4 regions of the Sodalis praecaptivus genome follow, and region 1 is predicted to be linked to each of the others. Evidence: riboswitches for the same ligand, from Rfam matches in the RefSeq annotation. Region 1 holds a riboswitch; each other region holds the start of a gene.
What was found. Region 1 has a riboswitch for thiamine pyrophosphate ahead of thiM (hydroxyethylthiazole kinase). Riboswitches for the same ligand answer to the same signal wherever they lie in the genome.
Positions count from the first base shown of each region.

Region 2: another riboswitch for thiamine pyrophosphate. It lies ahead of thiB (thiamine ABC transporter substrate binding subunit); the one in region 1 lies ahead of thiM (hydroxyethylthiazole kinase).
Region 3: another riboswitch for thiamine pyrophosphate. It lies ahead of thiC (phosphomethylpyrimidine synthase ThiC); the one in region 1 lies ahead of thiM (hydroxyethylthiazole kinase).
Region 4: another riboswitch for thiamine pyrophosphate. It lies ahead of SANT_RS12105 (TenA family protein); the one in region 1 lies ahead of thiM (hydroxyethylthiazole kinase).

Region 1 is NZ_CP006569.1:1,317,708-1,322,519, reverse strand. Features, by position in the region: gene SANT_RS05905 (hypothetical protein) at 1-216, shown strand, start outside; gene thiD (bifunctional hydroxymethylpyrimidine kinase/phosphomethylpyrimidine kinase) at 163-966, opposite strand; gene thiM (hydroxyethylthiazole kinase) at 963-1,751, opposite strand; TPP riboswitch at 1,797-1,897, opposite strand; gene SANT_RS05890 (helix-turn-helix transcriptional regulator) at 2,324-3,049, opposite strand; gene SANT_RS05885 (GNAT family N-acetyltransferase) at 3,323-3,808, shown strand; gene tsuB (thiosulfate utilization sulfurtransferase TsuB/YeeD) at 3,875-4,099, opposite strand; gene tsuA (thiosulfate utilization transporter TsuA/YeeE) at 4,121-4,812, opposite strand, start outside.
Region 2 is NZ_CP006569.1:3,860,660-3,865,471, reverse strand. Features, by position in the region: gene thiQ (thiamine ABC transporter ATP-binding protein ThiQ) at 1-94, opposite strand, end outside; gene thiP (thiamine/thiamine pyrophosphate ABC transporter permease ThiP) at 78-1,685, opposite strand; gene thiB (thiamine ABC transporter substrate binding subunit) at 1,802-2,779, opposite strand; TPP riboswitch at 2,822-2,937, opposite strand; gene sgrR (HTH-type transcriptional regulator SgrR) at 3,048-4,730, opposite strand.
Region 3 is NZ_CP006569.1:4,499,671-4,504,482, reverse strand. Features, by position in the region: gene SANT_RS20010 (HesA/MoeB/ThiF family protein) at 1-149, opposite strand, end outside; gene thiE (thiamine phosphate synthase) at 235-885, opposite strand; gene thiC (phosphomethylpyrimidine synthase ThiC) at 875-2,803, opposite strand; TPP riboswitch at 2,905-3,018, opposite strand; gene SANT_RS19995 (Rsd/AlgQ family anti-sigma factor) at 3,099-3,599, opposite strand; gene nudC (NAD(+) diphosphatase) at 3,707-4,477, shown strand; gene hemE (uroporphyrinogen decarboxylase) at 4,526-4,812, shown strand, end outside.
Region 4 is NZ_CP006569.1:2,749,162-2,753,973, forward strand. Features, by position in the region: gene SANT_RS12090 (aldehyde dehydrogenase (NADP(+))) at 1-193, shown strand, start outside; gene SANT_RS12095 (IclR family transcriptional regulator) at 477-1,328, shown strand; TPP riboswitch at 1,465-1,566, shown strand; gene SANT_RS12105 (TenA family protein) at 2,034-2,732, shown strand; gene SANT_RS12110 (ABC transporter ATP-binding protein) at 2,729-3,484, shown strand; gene SANT_RS12115 (ABC transporter permease) at 3,481-4,251, shown strand; gene SANT_RS12120 (ABC transporter substrate-binding protein) at 4,277-4,812, shown strand, end outside.

The DNA of each region.
Region 1 (4,812 bases):
ACCGCTCAGGCGGAAGCAAACGCGCAGGCACAATCGCGTCCCGCCTTGCTGATCCGGCCGCAGCGCGCCGAGACCAGTTTCATGCTTAACGCGTTCGATGCGCGGCATTTGCAGCTGGCGCATGACCTGCTCACCTACGCCGCCGGCATTCTTGAAGGGGTATCACCACCACTCATGGAAATGATGGACCGGTCCGATACCCTGCCCCACGCGTAAATCATCGGCATGCAGCAGCGCCTGCTGCAGCCACGCTTTGGCCGCCCGCAGGGTTTGCGGCCAATCATCATAACGCGGGCGCAGCGCGGCCAGCGCGGCTGACAGCGTGCAGCCGGTGCCGTGGGTGTGGCGTGTGGCGACCCGCGCGCTGTCGAAGCGCAGCTCATACTCCGGGCTTATCAGCCAGTCCGGGCTCGCGCCGCCGGCCAAATGGCCGCCTTTCATCACCACCGCCTGACACCCCAACGCCAGAAGCGCGCGGCCCTGCTGACGCATTTGATGCTCATCCACCGCCGGCGCACAGCCGAGCAGGACCGCCGCCTCGGGCAGATTGGGGGTAATAATTGACGCTAACGGCAACAAAATATCCCGCAGGCTGGTGACCGCGTCCTCATCCAACAGCGCATCGCCGCTTTTCGCAACCATGACCGTATCGAGTACCAGCCAGGGAATGGGGTATTTTTGCAGCTTGGCCGCCACCGCGCGGATAACCGATGCTTGTCCGAGCATACCGATTTTGGCGCTATCGATACGCACGTCGCTCAGCACCGACTCCATCTGCTCCGCCACAAACGCCGCATCAATGGGATAGACCGACTGTACGCCGCGCGTGTTTTGCGCCACCAGCGAGGTCACAACCGTAGTGCCATAGGCGCCGAGCGCGGAAAAGGTTTTCAAATCGGCCTGGATACCGGCCCCGCCGCTGGGATCGGTGCCGGCGATGGACAGCGCATAGTAAATTCGACTCATTGCACATCCTCCGCGCACAGACGATACAACTCATCGAGCATGCCGCTGGAAAAGCTGCCAGGCCCCGCTGCCCAGGCGGCGGTCAGACGGCCGGCACGGGCCATCAGCCGGCAGGCGCCGGCGACATTGTCCAGCCGCTCGCCCGGCAAGGCCGTGCAGGCGGCCACCACCGCCGACAATGCGCAACCGGTACCGGTCACGCGCGTCATTAACGGATGGCCGTCATCGACCTGCCAGACGCGAATACCGTCGGTAATCACGTCTACCGCGCCGGTTACCGCTACCACCGCGCCGCAATCCTTGGCCAGCGCCCGTGCGGCGGGCAGCGCTTGCAGGGAATCATCGCCGCTGTCAACGCCGCGGCCGGCAGGGGCAATGCCGGCCAGCGCTAAAATTTCCGAGGCGTTACCGCGCACCGCCGCCGGTTGCAGGGTCAATAGATGCCGGGCGAAATGACTGCGGTAATCCAGCGCGCCGACGCCGACGGGATCCAGAACCCAAGGCGTACCCGCCGTCCTGGCGGCGGCGATCGCCGCTAGCATGGCCGCGGCGCGCTGCTGGCATAGCGTGCCGATATTAATCAATAAGGCATCTGCGATGGCGCTGAATTGCGCGGCCTCTTCCGGCTCCACCACCATAGCGGGGGAAGCGCCCAAAGCCAGCAGCGTGTTGGCGGTGATGGTTTGCACCACGTCATTGGTGAGGCAGTGCACCAGCGGCGCCTGCTGGCGCAGTTGCAGCAGGGTCTGGGCGGCAATTGCGCCCGGTAATTCGGAGGGTTGCATGGTTCTCATTCTCCCACCGGCGATCAAGAAGGCGGTTCCGCGGGTGAATGGATACCGTGACTTCCCTACGCTGGTATGATCCAGTTCAGGTAATACGGGTATTTCTCAGCCTTAACCTGGCGGTCGAGGCACCCCGAGTCATTGATAAAACAGCATTTTTAGGGATAAACGGCGATATCTTCCTTCGGGCATGATAGCCCAATGGCCCGGCGGAATACAATCCATTTACGCTCTAGCGTCTGACAAACGCGTCAACCAACGGAACCACCGCGCTTTCGGTCCCGATCACGCGTTTCACCGTTGCCGCGTGCCCGACAGCGATGCCCCGGGCCAGCACGGCGCGTTAATTTACCTCTTTATTTTCCAGGTTTACCCGACGGGGGGTTATTAGCTCGAGTCTTTTAATGACGTCCAAGCGCTGGGAGAACAAAGACACAAATGGTGTGGGAACTAAAGGAATGGAATCGACATCCTCCACCGCAAAGTAGGTTATACAGATTAAATAAAAAAAATGGATTAATTAGTAGGGTCTCAATGGTATCGTTGAATTGAGAAGGAAATCTTCTAGACGACTAACTTAACAGTTTCAGTTCCATTGCGCGCGTGATAGCGTGTTTTGCGTTCGCCACACCGAGTTTATTGATAATATTGCGAATATGAAATTTAACGGTCCCCTCGCGGATAGACAGGATAGTGGAGATTTCATTATAGGTTTTACCCACGCTTGCCCAGAACAACACCTCTTTTTCTCGCGGCGATAGCCGGCAGGGTTCTGGTTCAGTCCCCTGGGTCACCTGTTCCTTACGTGCGTCGAAAAAGCGGATGACTTTTTCATGGGTGGTGATGAGCAACATCTGAAATTTATCTTTTTCACGCTCTATGACATCATAAAAATCAGCACCTTGCTTCATCTGAATTATTGTTAGCGTCGCCAGATTGTTGTCAGGATCATGCAGCGTGAAGGTATAACCATTGTCAAGGGCGTAATCGCTAGACATCTTATAAAAGTTTTGGTCCGGCAGATTGGGATTATTTTGCCAGCTAAAAGGCGTAAATTTACGGCAGGCGATCAGCATTACCGGGTCAATTTTTTGAAAACCATAATTACGATATTGATTCAGCCAGCCCGCCGGGTAATCGGATATCATATAGGCAGGGTGTCCTTCGTCCTTATTCATCATGAAGTAGGCGAAAGTGAAAACATCGGAATCGTTAAATATATGTGAAAGATAAAGTTTAATATTTTTCTTCATCTGGTTGTTGAATAGCATATAATCCTTATCGCTTGGGTCACCCATTATCTCTACCTGTTATATTTATTTGAATGAACGGAATAATCGCACCGATGATGGAAATCCGGCGCTGCAGTTATTTTACTTTATGATTATTGGATAGTATAAGAAGCCCACAATGGAAGCAACCACTAACAGAGGTGTTTATAATTATCCGTCACAGTATCGGGCCGCACAAATCAATCCGTTGCGGTTGCTTTGATTAGCCTGAACATTAAATAACATGTACTATAATTAACTCTCACACATCTTTGGGTTCCCCGGCCAGCAGGACATGCAATGAACAGCAACAGCGGCGACATTACCGTCAGAAATTATCAGGAAGCGGACCGCCCCTTTTTGCGCACGCTGTTTCTCGCCTCACGCAAAGCAAACTGGCTGTGGCTGGACGACCGCCACTGGCAGTTGGAGGATTTTGACGCGGTCACGCTTGGGGAAAAGATCCTGGTGGCGGAAATCGACCAGGCTATCGCCGGCTTTGCTTCGCTCTCGGTGCAAGACCGTTTTTTGCATAACCTGTTCATTGCTCCCCAGTGGCAGCGGCAAAAGGTGGGGACCGCCCTGCTGGACGCCTGCTATCCCTTATGCCGGGGCACGATGGCGCTGAAGTGCCTCATGCTCAATCAACGCGCGCTGCGTTTCTATCTGCATAACGGCTGGCGCGTCATTACTACCGGTTTGGCGGAGAACGGCGAATACTATCTGATGCACCACCGCCAGCCGCCGGCTTCATCGCGTCGAAACGCCGCATCCACGCGCCCTTGATGGCGGCCAGTGCCGCCATCAAGGGCTTTGGCGATGCGCCGTCTGCGCTATTCCCCGGGTGCCGCCTCAGGCTTTTTTAAGCGTGATGCTCCACTGTGCGGCTCCCACCTGCTGGTAATCGGTAACGAGATGCCCCTGTTCCGCCGCCCATTGGGGCAGACTTTCCGTCGCCTGCGTGCAGTCGAAGTCAATAACCAACTCGTCGCCGGCCTGTAACGCCGCCATCGCGGACTGCGCTTCGATAAGCGGGAAAGGACACACCTGGCTGATAACATCAAGTTTCTTAATCATTACGTTTCCTTATTACCTGTATTAGGCTGATGCCGCGCGCAACGCCGCCCGGCGCCGCGGGCGTACGAACAGATACCATGACGCCGTCCAGACGCCCAAAATCATAAAGGCCAACCCGACCCAGCCCTGCCAGGTCAGCATGGCGGTCATCACCAGGCCGTTGCCGATGGAACACCCGCCGGCGGCTGTCGCGCCGAAACCCATCAGGATGCCGCCGGCGCAACTGCGCATCGAGGTGGCGGCATCGGCGGCGCGCAGGCGGAATTCGCCGCTGCCTTTGGCGGCGATGAACGCGCCAAGGAAAATGCCCAGTACTAAAAACACCCCCCAATTGATGAATTTGTCATCCCCTATCACCAGATACTGCACAATATTGGCGCTCGGCGCGGTAATGCCCAGGCCGAAGAGGCGCCCAGAGGCGATACTTAACGGCCAGGCCAGCGTCGCGATAAGGCCTATCACTACGGCAGTGGCAAAGGGATGCCAGCGTTTTTCAAACAGTAAATGGGCAAGCCCGGTTTTTTTTGCCGGTAGTGCGGCTACCGCCAGCGTCGGTTTTTTCAATTCCCGGCGCGCTAACCAGACGGTCACCAGCACCAGTAGGGCGATGAACAGCCAGGGAGACAAGCCCAAGGTATCCGCCATCGAATTATGGGCAGTATGGAAGGAGGCAAGGTGTTGATTGAAACGAGCCAGATGCGGGGAGCGCATTA
Region 2 (4,812 bases), 2.2 Mb from region 1:
CCAGTACCGCCACCTTTTCGCCGGCGTCGAGATGGACATCGAAGCGCATGGGTAAATGGCGGTAAAGCCAGGTCACGTTATCCAGCGTTATCATGGGACCCCGACAAGGTTTCAAACAAGCTAAACAGCAGCAGGCAGAGCAGCAGCAATAGCAGCGCAGTCACCGCACCATCCTGGCTGCGATAGGCGCCTATCTGCTGATAGAGATAAAGCGGCAAGGTACGGAAATCCTCGCTGCCGAACAGGGCAATCACGCCAAAATCCCCCAGGGATAAGATGCTGGCGAAGGCCAGCGCCCGCCCTGCCGGCTGGCGCAGCGCGCGCCACTCCACCAGGCGTAACCGGTTAAGGCCGCGGAGATCGAGCGCCAGACACAGTTGACGGTAGCGGTCGGCCACGTCCTGCATGGGACTTTCCAATACCTTCAGCGCATAAGGAATGGCCATCAGCGCATTCGCCAGGATAACCACCGGCGCGGGCGACGCGGGCAGTCCGCCGCTGTCCATTGCCAGCAGAAAAAAACCCGTCGCCAGCACGATGCCGGGCATCGCCAGGATCACCATGCCGCTCAAATCCAAGAGCTGGGCGCCCAGGCGGCGCTGGCGCAGACGCAACTCGCGGCTGCTCCAAAGCAGCATAGCGGTGAGCAGCAGACACAGCAGGCCGGCGCACAGGGCAATAGACAGCGAGGTGAACACCGCCCGCCATAGCGCGGTTTGCGTTAACACCGTCAGCAGGCTGCCGCTTAGGCCGCCAATGACCACCGCCAGCAGCGGCGGCACCAGAAACAGCAGCGCAGCCAGAATAATCAGGCCGTCGCACAGGATCCCGCCCGGCGCCGTTTGGCGTTCGCGCCAGCGAGCGTGCTGGCTATGGCCTACCGGCAGCGCCCCGGCCAGGCGCTGGCTCAGCATCACCAGCCCAAGGCAGCAGACCATTTGTATGAGCGCCAGCAGGGCGGCGCGGCCGACATCGAAGTCATAGCTGAGGGCCTGATAAATTGCCAACTCGATCGTCGTCGCCCGCGGGCCGCCGCCCAGCGCCAGCACGGTGGCGAAACTGGCGAAACACAACATGAAAATCAGCGCGGCCGCCGGCAAAAGCTGACGGCGTAAGTAGGGCCATTCGACCAGGCGGAAAAACGGCCCGGCGGACATACCCAACTGGGCCGCCAGTTGCCGCTGCTCCACGGGAATGCTCTCGAGCGCCTGCAACAGTAATCGCGTCGCCAGCGGCAGGTTGAAAAAGACGTGCGCCAGCAGGATACCGCTTAGGCCATAGGGGGAAAACCCATATTCCACGTGCAGCAAGCGGCACAGCTGCGCCAGCCAGCCCTGCTGGCCAAACACGCTCATAATGCCAAAGACGCCCACGAGCACCGGCAGCACCAGCGTCATACCGCAAAAACGCAGCAGCAGCGCGCGGCCGGGAAACCGCCGGCGGTAGAGGGCCCGGGCCAGCGCTACGGCCGGCAAAGTGGAGCACAGCGCCGATAACAGCGCCTGGATAAAGGTAAAGGACACCACATGCCACAGATAGCTGTCGGCCAGCAGCGGGCGCCAGGGATGCGCGGGCGCGTGGCGCCACAGCGCGCCGAAGGCGGCAATGGCGATAATGGCAATGACCGACGCCGCCGCGACGCCGGGCCATAACCAGCCGGGAAAGCCGGCGCTGCGGCCCGTCATCGGCACGGCAAGGGCGGTGGCGGGGCGCTCGCCGATGGGGCCGCCCCGGATTCGCCGCGCCGAACGTCCTCGCGCCCACGGCGCATGCGCGCCGCTGCGACGGCGGGCGGCGGACATTAGCGGCTGACGGCCTGCTGCCAGGCGCTGACCCAGCCGGCGCGCTCGGCGGCTACCTGTTGCGGGGTGAAACTCAATGTCCGCTGCGCGGGGGCAGCGAAGCCGGCCGGCAGCGGGGTAGGGGTCACCGGATACATCCAGTTGCCGGTGGGAATGGCCTGCTGGAACGCCGGCGTGAGGATGAATTGCATAAAGCGATGGGCGAGTGCCGGCTGTTTGCTGGCCGCGAGTTGCCCGGCCACTTCCACCTGCTGGTAGTGCCCTTCGCTGAAGTCCGCCGCCGCGTACTGATTTTTCTTCTCTTCGATAATATGGTACGCCGGCGAGGTGGTGTAGCTAAGCACCATGTCCGCTTCCCCTTTCAGGAACAGGCCATAGGCTTCGCTCCAGCCTTTGGTCACGGTAACGGTTTTCGCGGCCAGTTTTTCCCAGGCCGCCCGCGCGCCGTCGCCATAGACTTTCTGCACCCACAGCAGCAGCCCCAGCCCAGGGGTGCTGGTGCGCGGATCTTCATAGATGATTTTTAATGATGCGGGGCCGTCCACCAGCTCATGCAGGCTGCGGGGCGGGTTTTTAAGTTTGGTCTGGTCATAGACAAATGCGAAATAACCGTAGTCGTAGGGAAGGAAAGTGTCGTCATGCCAGCCGCCGGGCAGCGTAAGCGCGTCGGTAGCGACTCGGTGGGGGGCGAATAGGCCGGTATCGTGCGCCGCCTGCAGCAGGTTGTTATCCAGGCCCAGCACGATGTCAGCACGGCTATTGTTGCCTTCCAGGCGTAAGCGGTTCAGCAGCGCCACCCCGTCTTCCAGCGCGACGAATTTCAGCTCGCAGCCGCACTCTTTTTCAAACGCCGTTTTTATCGCCGGCCCCGGGCCCCATTCGGAAGAGAACGAGTCATAGGTGTACACCGTCAGGGTCGGTTTGGCCCACGCCGGCGCGGCGGCGGCCAGTAACAGACAGAACAACCATTTTTTCAACACTTTGCACTCCTGAGATAAGGGTGGCAAAGGTCTTTGAGGCAGAAGCGCACTCTCAAATCCCTTCGCCGGTATTAACCGGATCAGGTTCGACGGGTCTTCTCTCAGCTGACCCCGGCCGCGGCGGGCGGCGGGAGTGGGCACCCCGTTGAGAACGGCATTGATTGTAAACGCTTACGAGTCGGGTTAACAGTAAATCCCGCCATTGGCGCCGGAAATACGGAAAACAAGGGAAACGATAACCAGGGTGCCGGTAACCTGCGCGTAGCTAGGGTGCCGGCGGCGCGAACCAGGCCGATTTGAAATCGAACCAGCCCAGGGTGTTCATCCGGATCCCGCGCATGCTACGGCTGCCCTGCAGGCTGAGCCAGTTGTGGTACAGCGGATGAAACCCATGTTCGTCAACCAGCGACCGGCACCACTCCGCCATCGGCAGTTGACGATGGCGCCAACGTTCGGCCGCGTCGTGAAGCGTCGGCGGCAGGCAACGATGCACTAGCGGTATTTCATACAGGGTGGCAAACAGCGAAAACGCCAGCGGCAGCGAGAAATTGGCGCTGCCTAGCCAAATATCCGCGGTGGCGTCGCCGCGGTACCATTGGTCATATTCCACCGCGTTGATGTCCAACTGGATGGACTGCGCCGCCAATAGCGCGCTCAGCGCGGCGGCAAGCACGTCGAATTCCGAATGGTTGCGGTATAGAGTGAGGGTCAGTCGGGTCAGTTCTGGTGGTTTAGCCGCCGGCGGTTCATGGCGGCGGTGGTGCCAGCGCGGCAACAGTCCGTAGGCCGGCGACCAGAAATGTTGGCTTGCGGGCGGGGTATAGGGCAGCAGCGCCAGCGGGTTGAGGTAGTCGCAGAGCCAGCGGCGTATTTCCGGGCGTTGCATCAGCGGCGAGCGCTGGTCGTAAAGTAAAAAGTAGCACCCCTCTTCCTGACGTATCTCCGCGGCGGCGTCGCTGCTGCCGTCTTCCCCCGGCGGCATAGCCACGTTTTGCAGCTGAACGCCGCTATAGCTAAGCTCATGGGACAGCTCCGGCAGCACCCAGATATTGACCTCATCAATCAGCGCCCGGTAGCCGAAGTAATCGTCGAACGCGCGGATGGTCAGCTGGCTCGGGTGGTTGCGCACCACGCTATAGGGGCCGGTGCCAACGGGCCGGCGGGCGAAATCCGGCAGAGTACGCCATTCGGCGGGCAGGATCATCGCCGATACGCTCGCCAGCAGCCAGGGCAGCCAATCGTCGCGCCCGGCGAGTTTAATATCCAGCGTATGGGGCGCGGGGGAGTGCAAAGACAGGATCGAGGCAAATAGCGGGTTGCCGGTCAGGCGCGACAGCGACTGGATGACATCGTCGACGGTCATCTCCCGGCCGTGGTGAAAACGCACCGCTGGACGCAGATAAAAACGCCAATGATCGGGGGCCAGCGCCTGCCAGTGATGGGCCAGATCCGCCTCGAGTTCCCCATTTTCCTCATTTATACGCGTCAGGCCGCTGAAGATCTGCCGGACAATATGATTGTCCGAGCGCCGCAGCGGCGTACCGGGTAACAGATTGCTCAGCGGACGGTAGTAAAGCACCCGCAGGATATGTTTCCCTTGACGGAAACCGCGGCCCAGGTGGGAAAGCAGCATGCTTCTGAGGCTCTCGCGATCCCCCACCAACTGCACCAACTGATCAATGCGATCTTGCTCGAGGAGTTCGCTGGCGCGCTGCTGCTGGAGCCCGAGACCGGTATAATGAAAGTCCAGCCGCGAGCGTTTACTGCGCCCGGGCTGGGAATGCCAACTGAGCCAGCCCATGTGCTGCATGCTTTTCAGTAGCGATCGGACGTGGCGGCGCGAGCAGTTGAGCTGTAACGCCAGTTCGCTGAGCGTGGTATCGCGGGATTCGCCCTGGCAGCTTTGCCACAGGCGTATAAATTGCTGCTGTAAACGCGGTGAGGCCATAAAAGGGGAACCCTCTCTGAAAAGTCATCTATTTTTCTTTCCGTATATTACGCCGATACTCACTAAGCCGAAAGCGCGGCAG
Region 3 (4,812 bases), 1.5 Mb from region 1:
AGCAGCGTGCCGACACCGGCCGCCGCCAAATACAGGGCGGCCGGCGAACCCAGTCCGCCCAGCCCCGCCAGCAGCACCGTTGCCGCCTGTAGCCGTTGCTGGCCCTCTACGCCGATATCTTGCAACAACAGCTGGCGGCTGTAGCGCATAAAAGCCTGATCGTCTAACGTCTCTGACGAACGGCCGCCCTTAGCCTCGGGCAAGCGGTCGGCGTCGGCCGTGGTGCGTCGGGGTTCATTGGTCATGGCGACGCTCCCATGCCGCTATTATCGACTGTAAGGCGGAGGTCGCCTGGCGCCAGTCCGGCGCGCGGGTGATGGCGCTGACCACCGCGACGCTGCCCACGCCGCACGCCAATACCGCCTCCACCTGTTCGCGACCGATTCCCCCAATGGCCACGGTGGGGATAGGCGGCAGCTCGGCGACCAGGCGCCGCAGCGTCTCCAGCCCTTGAGGGCGGGACGGCATCACTTTCGTGGCGGTGGGAAAGATGTGACCAAGGGCGATATAGGAGGGCTGCCAGGCCAGCGCACGCGCCAGCTCCGTTTCGTCGTGGGTGGACAGACCCAGCCGCAGGCCGGCGGCGCGTAGGGCGTCGGCGTCGGCGCTAACCATATCCTCCTGACCCAGATGCACACCGTAGGCGCCATAGTGGATAGCCAGCCGCCAGTAATCGTTGATAAACACCCGGGCGTCATAACGGCGGCCCAGCAGGACCGCCGCTTCGACATCCGCCGCCACCTGCGTTTCGCTGCGGTCTTTGATGCGCAATTGTACCGTGGTCACGCCGGCATCCAGCATGCGCACCAGCCAGGCCAGCGAATCCACTACCGGATAGAGGCCGAGACGGTGCGGTACCGGCGCAAAGGGTGCTTTAGTCTTCATCGCTCACCTCGCTATCGGCAGACGGCAGATAGATATCGCCGCCGCGTTCGCGAAACGCCGAAGCCATGCCGGCCATTCCTGCCGCTTTGGCCTGCGCCGCTTGAGCGTCCGCGAAGTCGCGCACCTCGCGGGATATTTTCATCGAACAGAATTTCGGGCCGCACATGGAGCAGAAATGCGCCACTTTACCCGACGCCTGCGGCAGCGTTTCGTCGTGATAGGCGCGGGCGGTGTCGGGATCCAGCGCCAGGTTGAACTGGTCTTCCCAGCGAAACTCGAAACGCGCTTTCGACATCGCGTTATCGCGGATTTGCGCGCCGGGGTGCCCTTTGGCGAGATCGGCGGCGTGGGCGGCGATTTTATAGGTAATCAACCCCTGTTTGACGTCTTCTTTATTGGGTAGCCCGAGATGCTCTTTCGGCGTGACGTAGCAGAGCATCGCGCAACCGTACCAGCCGATAAGCGCGGCGCCGATACCGGATGTGATATGGTCGTAACCGGGCGCGATATCGGTGGTGAGCGGCCCCAAGGTATAGAAAGGCGCTTCATGACAATGCGTCAGCTGTTCGGTCATATTGCGCCGGATCATCTGCATCGGTACATGTCCCGGCCCCTCGATCATGACCTGCACATCGTATTCCCACGCGATGTTGGTCAGCTCGCCCAGCGTATAAAGCTCGGCGAACTGCGCCTCATCGTTGGCGTCTTGAATCGACCCCGGACGTAGCCCGTCGCCCAGCGACAACGCCACGTCATAGGCGGCGCAAATTTGGCATATTTCGCGGAAATGCGCGTAAAGAAAATTTTCCTGATGGTGCGACAGGCACCATTTGGCCATGATGGAGCCGCCGCGCGAAACGATGCCGGTCAGACGTCGCGCGGTCATCGGCACGTAGCGCAGCAGCACGCCCGCGTGCAGGGTGAAATAATCTACACCCTGTTCCGCTTGCTCCAGCAGCGTATCGCGGAAGATAGCCCAAGTGAGGTTCTCCGCCACGCCGTGGACTTTCTCCAGCGCCTGATACAGCGGGACGGTGCCGATAGGCACCGGGCTATTGCGCAAAATCCATTCACGGGTTTCATGAATATAGCGACCGGTGGAGAGATCCATCACCGTATCTGCGCCCCAGCGGGTGGCCCACACCAGCTTTTCCACCTCTTCCTCAATCGAGGAGGTGACCGCCGAGTTGCCGATGTTGGCGTTGACCTTGACCAAAAAGTGGCGGCCGATAATCATCGGCTCCGCTTCGGGGTGATTGATGTTGGCGGGAATGATGGCGCGGCCGGCGGCCACCTCCTGGCGCACGAACTCCGGGCTAATATTTTCCGGCAGCGCCGCGCCGAACGCTTGCCCGGGGTGCTGCTGACGCAGGGTATCGCCGCGGATGCGTTCCCGGCCCATATTTTCCCGCAGCGCGATAAACTCCATTTCCGGCGTAATGATGCCGGCGCGAGCGTAGTGCATTTGGGTAACGCAGCGGCCTGTCAGGGCGCGCCGCGGCGTGGGCGGTGCGGCGAAGCGCAAGTGGGCCAGTCCGGCGTCGGCGCGGCGCGCGCAGCTGTAGCCGGAGCTGAGCGTCGTCACCGGTTCGCTGTCCTGGCGCGCCGCGATCCATTGCGCGCGCAGCGGCGCCAGCCCGACGCGAACGTCAATGGGTACCGTCGGATCGCCGTAGGGACCGGCGGTATCGTAGACCGGCACCGGCTCGTTATCCTCATACTGCGCCTCAGCGCCGTGGCCGCCGATGAGGGTGGGGCTGAGCTGGATTTCGCGCATCGGCACGCGAACTGACGGGTGCTGTCCTTGCAAATAGATGCGGCGGGAGCGGGGGAAATCGGTGCCTTTAAGGGTATCAATAAACGCCTGCGCCTGCGCGCGGCTGGTGCGGCGTGAAACGGGAGGAGCAGATGATGACATAGCAAGTTCCTCAATAAAATTACCGGGAGTTGCTTGTCAGGAGCGTTGCGGGGAGTAATGAATGGCGCCGCGGCCGTGATGAGGGGCAATGACGCCAGACAGAATGAATTACTCTTGTTCCCTTCGCAGGTTTTAACCTGATCAGGTTCCGCGGATCCCGAATGAACGGTCTCAGCCCGGCGTAACATACGCGCTGGGCACTCCGACAAGATGATGGTCCGCCAGGCGGACCGCTACAGACTACAATTTCTTGGCACTAAATGGCAACGTCGGCGCTGACCGTTACCGGGGAGATTCAGGCCGGGCGGGCCATATCGGCGCTATTGGCGGCAGGGAGGGCCGATGCGGCCTGCACACTGTACTCCAGCGCCTGCTGAATCAGTTTATCCTCAAGGATGAAACGGTTCGCCAACGCTTCACCCACGCCCGACAACGCTTCCTGAAACGCCAGATAGTTGTCGTGGTCGATAGCGCTTTCAAGGTGACTGTCGTAAAGCGCCATGATCTGCTGCGTGTTTTCCTGTAGAGCGCTGTAAATCAGTGCGGACGTCGTTTCCCCTTCCGGCACGATACGATCGTAAACGTGGAAATGACCGGCGGAGAGATAATCCACCAACTGATGGCAAAAGGCGTCCAGCGCTTCTTCGTCCAGGGGAGTATGCTTTTCTTTGTTGGGCTTTAAGCCGATCAAATGGTAGTACGCCACCAAAAGTCCCTTGCGGGCCTGTAACCACTGATCAATAAATTCATTATTGCCAGCAACGCATTTCGCCAGATTTTCCAACTGGTTTAGCATGATTGACTCCGAAGTGATAAAAATAACGCTGCGTGACGGATAAATAAAAGCGAGTAAAACGTTAAGGTTTTCTAGCTTGCCAGTGAATAAGAGGTAGTGCAACTAAAATGGAACACGAACTTAGCGGGTATGAACGGGGCTGGTGGGTGGTCAGCCAAGAGGCCAAACTCTGGCTGCCGCAGGGGGAACTGCCTTTCGGCAGCGCGGCGGATGCGGGACTGACCGGCATGCTGGCGCTGCCCATCGGCGAATGGGCGGGGGATCCGGTCTGGCTGGTGCGCCAAACGATGCCGCGGGACATGGGATCGGTGCGGCAAATGCTGGATGCCGAGCCGGGCCTGTTCCAACTGGCCGGGCGGGGCGTGCAGCTTGCGGAGTTCTTCCGTTCGCATCGTCATTGCGGTTATTGCGGCCACCGGATGCGCTTGAGCAAAACGGAATGGGCCTGCCTATGCGATCACTGCCACGAACGTTATTACCCGCAAATCGCCCCCTGCATTATCGTGGCCATCCGCCGCGATGACCAGATTTTGCTGGCGCGCCACAGCCGCCATCGCGGAGACATTTATACCGTGCTGGCCGGCTTTGTTGAAGTGGGCGAAACGCTGGAGCAATGCGTCGCGCGTGAAGTGATGGAGGAAACGCAGGTGCAGGTGAAAAATGTGCGTTACGTGACCTCCCAGCCCTGGCCGTTTCCCCATTCGCTGATGATGGCGTTTATGGCCGATTATGACCGGGGCGACATCCAGCATGATCCGCGCGAGCTTCTCGACGCCGGCTGGTATCGTTACGACGCGCTACCGCTGCTGCCGCCGCCCGGGACCGTGGCGCGCCGGTTGATTGAAGATACCGTTGCCCTTTGTCGCGCGCATCGGTAAAACCCGGCGCCCATGCTACAATTCACCCATAACAGCAAGGATACCCGAATGAGTGAATTGAAAAACGACCGCTATTTGCGCGCCCTGCTGCGCCAGCCGGTCGACGTCACGCCGGTCTGGATGATGCGCCAGGCCGGCCGTTATTTGCCGGAATACAAAGTCACGCGCGCCGAGGCTGGCGATTTCATGTCGCTGTGCCGCAATGCCGATCTGGCCTGTGAGGTGACGCTGCAACCGCTGCGCCGCTACCCGCTCGACGCCGCCATCCTGTTTTCCGATATTCTCACCGTCCCGGACGCCATGGGACTGGGCCTGTGGTTTGAACAGGGCGAAGG
Region 4 (4,812 bases), 1.4 Mb from region 1:
CACCGGGGTGGACGTTGGCTATGCCATGGTTCACGGCGGTCCGTTTCCAGCCACCAGCGACGCGCGCTCGACGTCGGTCGGCGCCGGCGCCATTGCCCGTTTCCTGCGGCCGGTGTGCTATCAGGATTTCCCGGATGCGCTGCTGCCCGCAGCGCTGCGCCAGGAGGCCGCCATCCCGGTGCAGCGGTATTGACGCCGGGTGAGTGACGGTAACCAACGACGGCGCCGGCCGGCGTCGTTCAGGCGTATGCCGGCGCCTTGCGGGGCGCGACGTCTGACGCTTTTTGGTATAGGGAAGGTTAAGCGATGCAAAAATCCCACTATTCGAGATATACTCGACATTATCGCCGGCGTTGGTGCAAAACGGCCTATGCCGTGACCCCCCGCGCACGGGGCGGCGCCGGGGTCGTCGGCGTCAAGGTTAAGGGCGGCCTGAGGCCGTCCGGATTGTCTGACGGGTCATTGATGGGGTGGGTATGAACAACAGCGCCAATAGTGAAACAACCAATCAGGCGTCAATCAAAAGCCTGACCAAGGTGCTGCAAATATTGGAATGCTTCTCTCAGCGGGATGCGAACCTGACGCCGGCCGAAATCGCCGGACGCACCGGGCTGCCGCGCGCCACCACCCATCGTCTGGTCTCCTCTCTGCGCGACATCGGCCTGTTGGAGCAAAACGGTAAACGCGACACCTATAAGCTGGGCATGAAATTATTCCAGTTGGGCAGTCTGGTGCTGCATAATCTCGACCTTGATAGCCACGCGCGGCCGTACGCCACCCAGTTGCAGTTGATTACCGGTGAAAACACCCATCTATGCATATTTGACGGCGCACAAATGGCCTATGTTGAGCGCCAGGCGATGAACAGCAGCGGCAACACCATGATAACCCGTATCGAAGCGGCGCTGGTGCATTGCACCAGCGTGGGCAAAGCGTTCCTTGCCTGGCAACCCCCTACGCTTATCAATAAAATCATCAGCGACACGCTGATTGAGCGCACGCCGCACACCTTGACCGACGGCGATGCCCTGCTTGCAGAGCTGCGGCTTACCCGCGAGCGGGGCTATGCTTTTGATCTGCAAGAAAATGAGCTGAACGTTCACTGCGTCGGCGCCCCCGTGCGCGGCGCCAATGGCCAGGTATTCGCCGCGGTCAGCGTCTCCGGGCCTGCGGATCGCCTTCCTCTGCCTCGACTGGAGGGGCTGGCCGGCCTGGTAATGGAAACCGCCCATAAAATCTCACTGGAACTCGGCTGGACGCCGGGCAGGCTCCAGAGCGCACCGTCCGCCACTGCGCCGCTTGACGCGCTGTCATCGCGTCCTGACTAATATGCCTCTCTTGTTCTGCCCTTTGCCGCGACCGACGGACCACGGGTAGGCCTCCGCGGCCCGCGCGCGTCGTGGTCCGCGCAGCCGTCCGATGCGCCGGTAAGGATTGAAATAAAAAAACGAATCCCGTATAACTAGCGTATCCGAGGGGTGTCCTGTCTGGACTGAGATGGCTGTCGCCGAACCCTTTGAACCTGATCTGGGTCATGCCAGCGAAGGGACGGTCGGCAATAGCCTGTTGCCTATTTACCTTAGCGTACCCGGATCTCCGCACCCTGATTGGAGGTCCCATGCATTTTCCCCCTGTCCGTGACATCGTCCGCCGTTATTCGCTCTGGCTGCCGCTGGCCGACACAGCCCGTCGTTCATCGCCCCGATTAGCGCAGGCCGTCATCGTCCGTCGTTCGCCGCCCTGGCTGCCGCTGGCCGACTCAGCCCGTCGTTCATCGCCCCGATCAGCGCAGGCCGTCATCGTCCGTCGTTCGCCGCCCTGGCTGCCGCTGGCCCTTGCGGGAAAACCGCACGGCGTTCTGGCGCCGCGCCGGCCTGGCACCAACGCCGCTGTCGCTTTGCGCGCATGCTCGCTCTCCGCCTCCCGGCACGCCATGACGTGCCCTGCCTACTCCTTCTGTCCTAAGGTCTCCTGCAAGGGTGCGCCTATCGCCCTGCCGGGCCGCGGCTGTCTTTCATAAAGGAATGCTCGCCATGAATCGAACCGCTTTCGAGCACGGTCTGTACGGACGCTTAAAACAAGAAGCAGGCCATCACTGGCAGGCTTATATTCATCACGATTTTGTCCGCCAACTGGCGGCGGGTACGCTGCCGGACGGCGCTTTTCGCCGCTATCTGGTGCAAGACTATCTCTTTCTTATTCATTTCGCCCGGGCTTACGCCCTGTTGGCCTACAAATTGCGTACGCTGCCGGAGATCCGCGCCGCGGTAGTTTCCCTGGAGGCTATCGTGAAAGAATTGCCGATGCATGTGGCCTATTGCGCGCAATGGGGGCTGCGCGAGGAGGAGATGGCTAAAGAGCCCGAAGCCAGCGAGACATTGACCTATACCCGCTATGTGCTGGATATCGGCCAGTCCGGCGATGTCCTTGACTTGCTGGTCGCGTTGATTCCCTGCGTCGCGGGCTATGCCGAAATCGGCCAGCGCCTACGGGATGATCCGGCCACGGTTCTGGCGGGCAATCCCTATGCTGAATGGATCCAGAATTACTCTGACGGCGACTATCTGAGCGGCGCGCGGGCCGCCATCGATCAATTAGAGCGCGTAGGCCTGGCGCGCGGCGCCGAACAGCGTTTTGACGCGCTGTCCGCCATTTTCACCACCGCCACCCGGCTGGAAAGCGCTTTCTGGCAAATGGGGTTGACGCCCCACCCCACGGTAATAGCCGTATGATCGCTGCCGCGACGCCCGCGCCCCCCGCGGCAATCGGGATTGTGGTGCGTGACCTGACGCTGCGCCTGAATAATCGGGTCCTGTTCGACAAACTGAATTTTACCCTCGACGGCGGCCAATGCGCTGCGGTGCTGGGCGCGAGCGGCGTGGGTAAAACCAGCCTGCTGAAGATCATCGCCGGTCTGACGCCGGCGGACGCCGGTACCGTCAGCGGCAGCGATGGCCTGCCCCTCGCCGGTCGGATTGCCTATATGGGGCAAAAAGACCTGCTCTATCCGTGGTTGACGGTGAAACAAAATATTACCCTCGGCGCGCGTTTGCGCAGAGAGAAAGCCGAGAGCGACTGGGCCGACTACTTACTGGCCGAGGTCGGCCTGGACGGCGTCGGCGCGTGCCTGCCCGCCGCGCTTTCCGGCGGTATGCGGCAGCGCGCCGCCCTGGCCCGAACGCTCTACGAACGTCAGCCCGTGGTACTGATGGACGAGCCGTTCTCTGCCCTCGACACCCTGACCCGCGCCAAGATCCAGGCGCTGTCGGCACGGTTGCTTAGCGCGCATACCGTGATGCTTATCACCCACGATCCCCTCGAGGCGTGCCGCCTGAGCCATCGGTTGTGGGTCCTCGCCGGGCAACCCGCGCGGTTTCTCACCGGCCTGGACCTTGCCGGCGAGCCGCCGCGGGCGCCGGATGATCCCGCCGTGCAGCAAAGCCAGGGCGCGCTGTTGCGCCAACTACTGGGGAGCGCGGAATGATAGCGGCGATGGATGTGCCGGGCGCGCGCTGGCGGCAAGGCCTGACGGTGACCGCCGGTCTGCTGTTGCTATGGTGGCTGATTACCCTGACGGGCATCCCCGCCTTCCTCCTACCCTCGCCGACGGCCGTGGCCACTGCGCTGTGGCGCGGCCGCCTTCTACTGGCGCATCACGGTGCTATCACCGCGCTGGAAATGATGGGCGGTCTACTGATCGGGGTGGTTTTGGGCGGGCTGCTGGCGCTGGGGATGGTTTATTTCCCCCGATTGCAGCGTTGGTTAATGCCGGTGGTGCTCACCAGCCAGGCGATACCGGTTTTCGCGCTGGCGCCGCTGCTGGTGCTGTGGTTCGGCTACGGCATGAGCGCCAAAGTGGCGATGGCGGTGCTTATCATCTTTTTCCCGGTCGTGTCGGCCTTTTTCGACGGGCTGCGCCGGGTAGATAACGACTATCTGGATTTGGCGCGCACCCTGCGCGCGTCGTCCTATGCGCAACTGCGCCATGTCAGATTGATGGCCGCGCTGCCGGCATTCGGTTCCGGGTTGCGCATGGCGGCCGCCGTCGCCCCTATCGGCGCCATTATCGGTGAGTGGGTCGGCTCGGCCGAAGGACTGGGGTATGTGATGCTTAACGCCAATGCGCGCATGCAGGCCGATATGTGTTTCGCCGCCCTGCTGATTCTGGTGGTAATGACGCTGTTGTTATGGACGGTAGTGGATGCGCTGATTCGGCGCCTTATTTTCTGGACGCCGGAAAACGGCGCCTGATGCGTTTTTTTAATGGGTAACGACAATGATAAAACAGAGTATTGCCGCTCTTCTCCTGGCCGCCGCCGGCTACGCCGGCGCCGCGGATAAAATTACGCTGGTGCTGGATTGGCATATCAACCCCGATCACGCACCGATTATCGTGGCTCAGCAGATAGGCGCCTTCCGGGCGGCGGATTTGGACGTTACGCTGGTGCCGCCGTCGGACCCGTCACTGCCGCCGCGGCTGGTGGCCGCCAAGCAAGCGGATCTGGCCATTACCTATCAGCCGCAGCTGCATTTTTTTGCCGATCAGGGGCTGCCGTTGGTGCGCGTCGGGACGCTTATCGACACCCCGCTTAATACGGTGATGACGCTGGATAAAAACATCCATACCCTGGCCGATTTGAAAGGCAAAAAAATCGGTTTTTCCGTCAGCGGTCTGGAGGAGGCAACGCTCGATACCATGTTGCGCCATGATCACTTGACCCTGCAAGATACCCAGATGGTCAACGTCAACTTTCAGCTGACCAGCGCGCTGATGGCGGGCCAGGTGGATGCGGTTATCGGCGGTTATCGCAA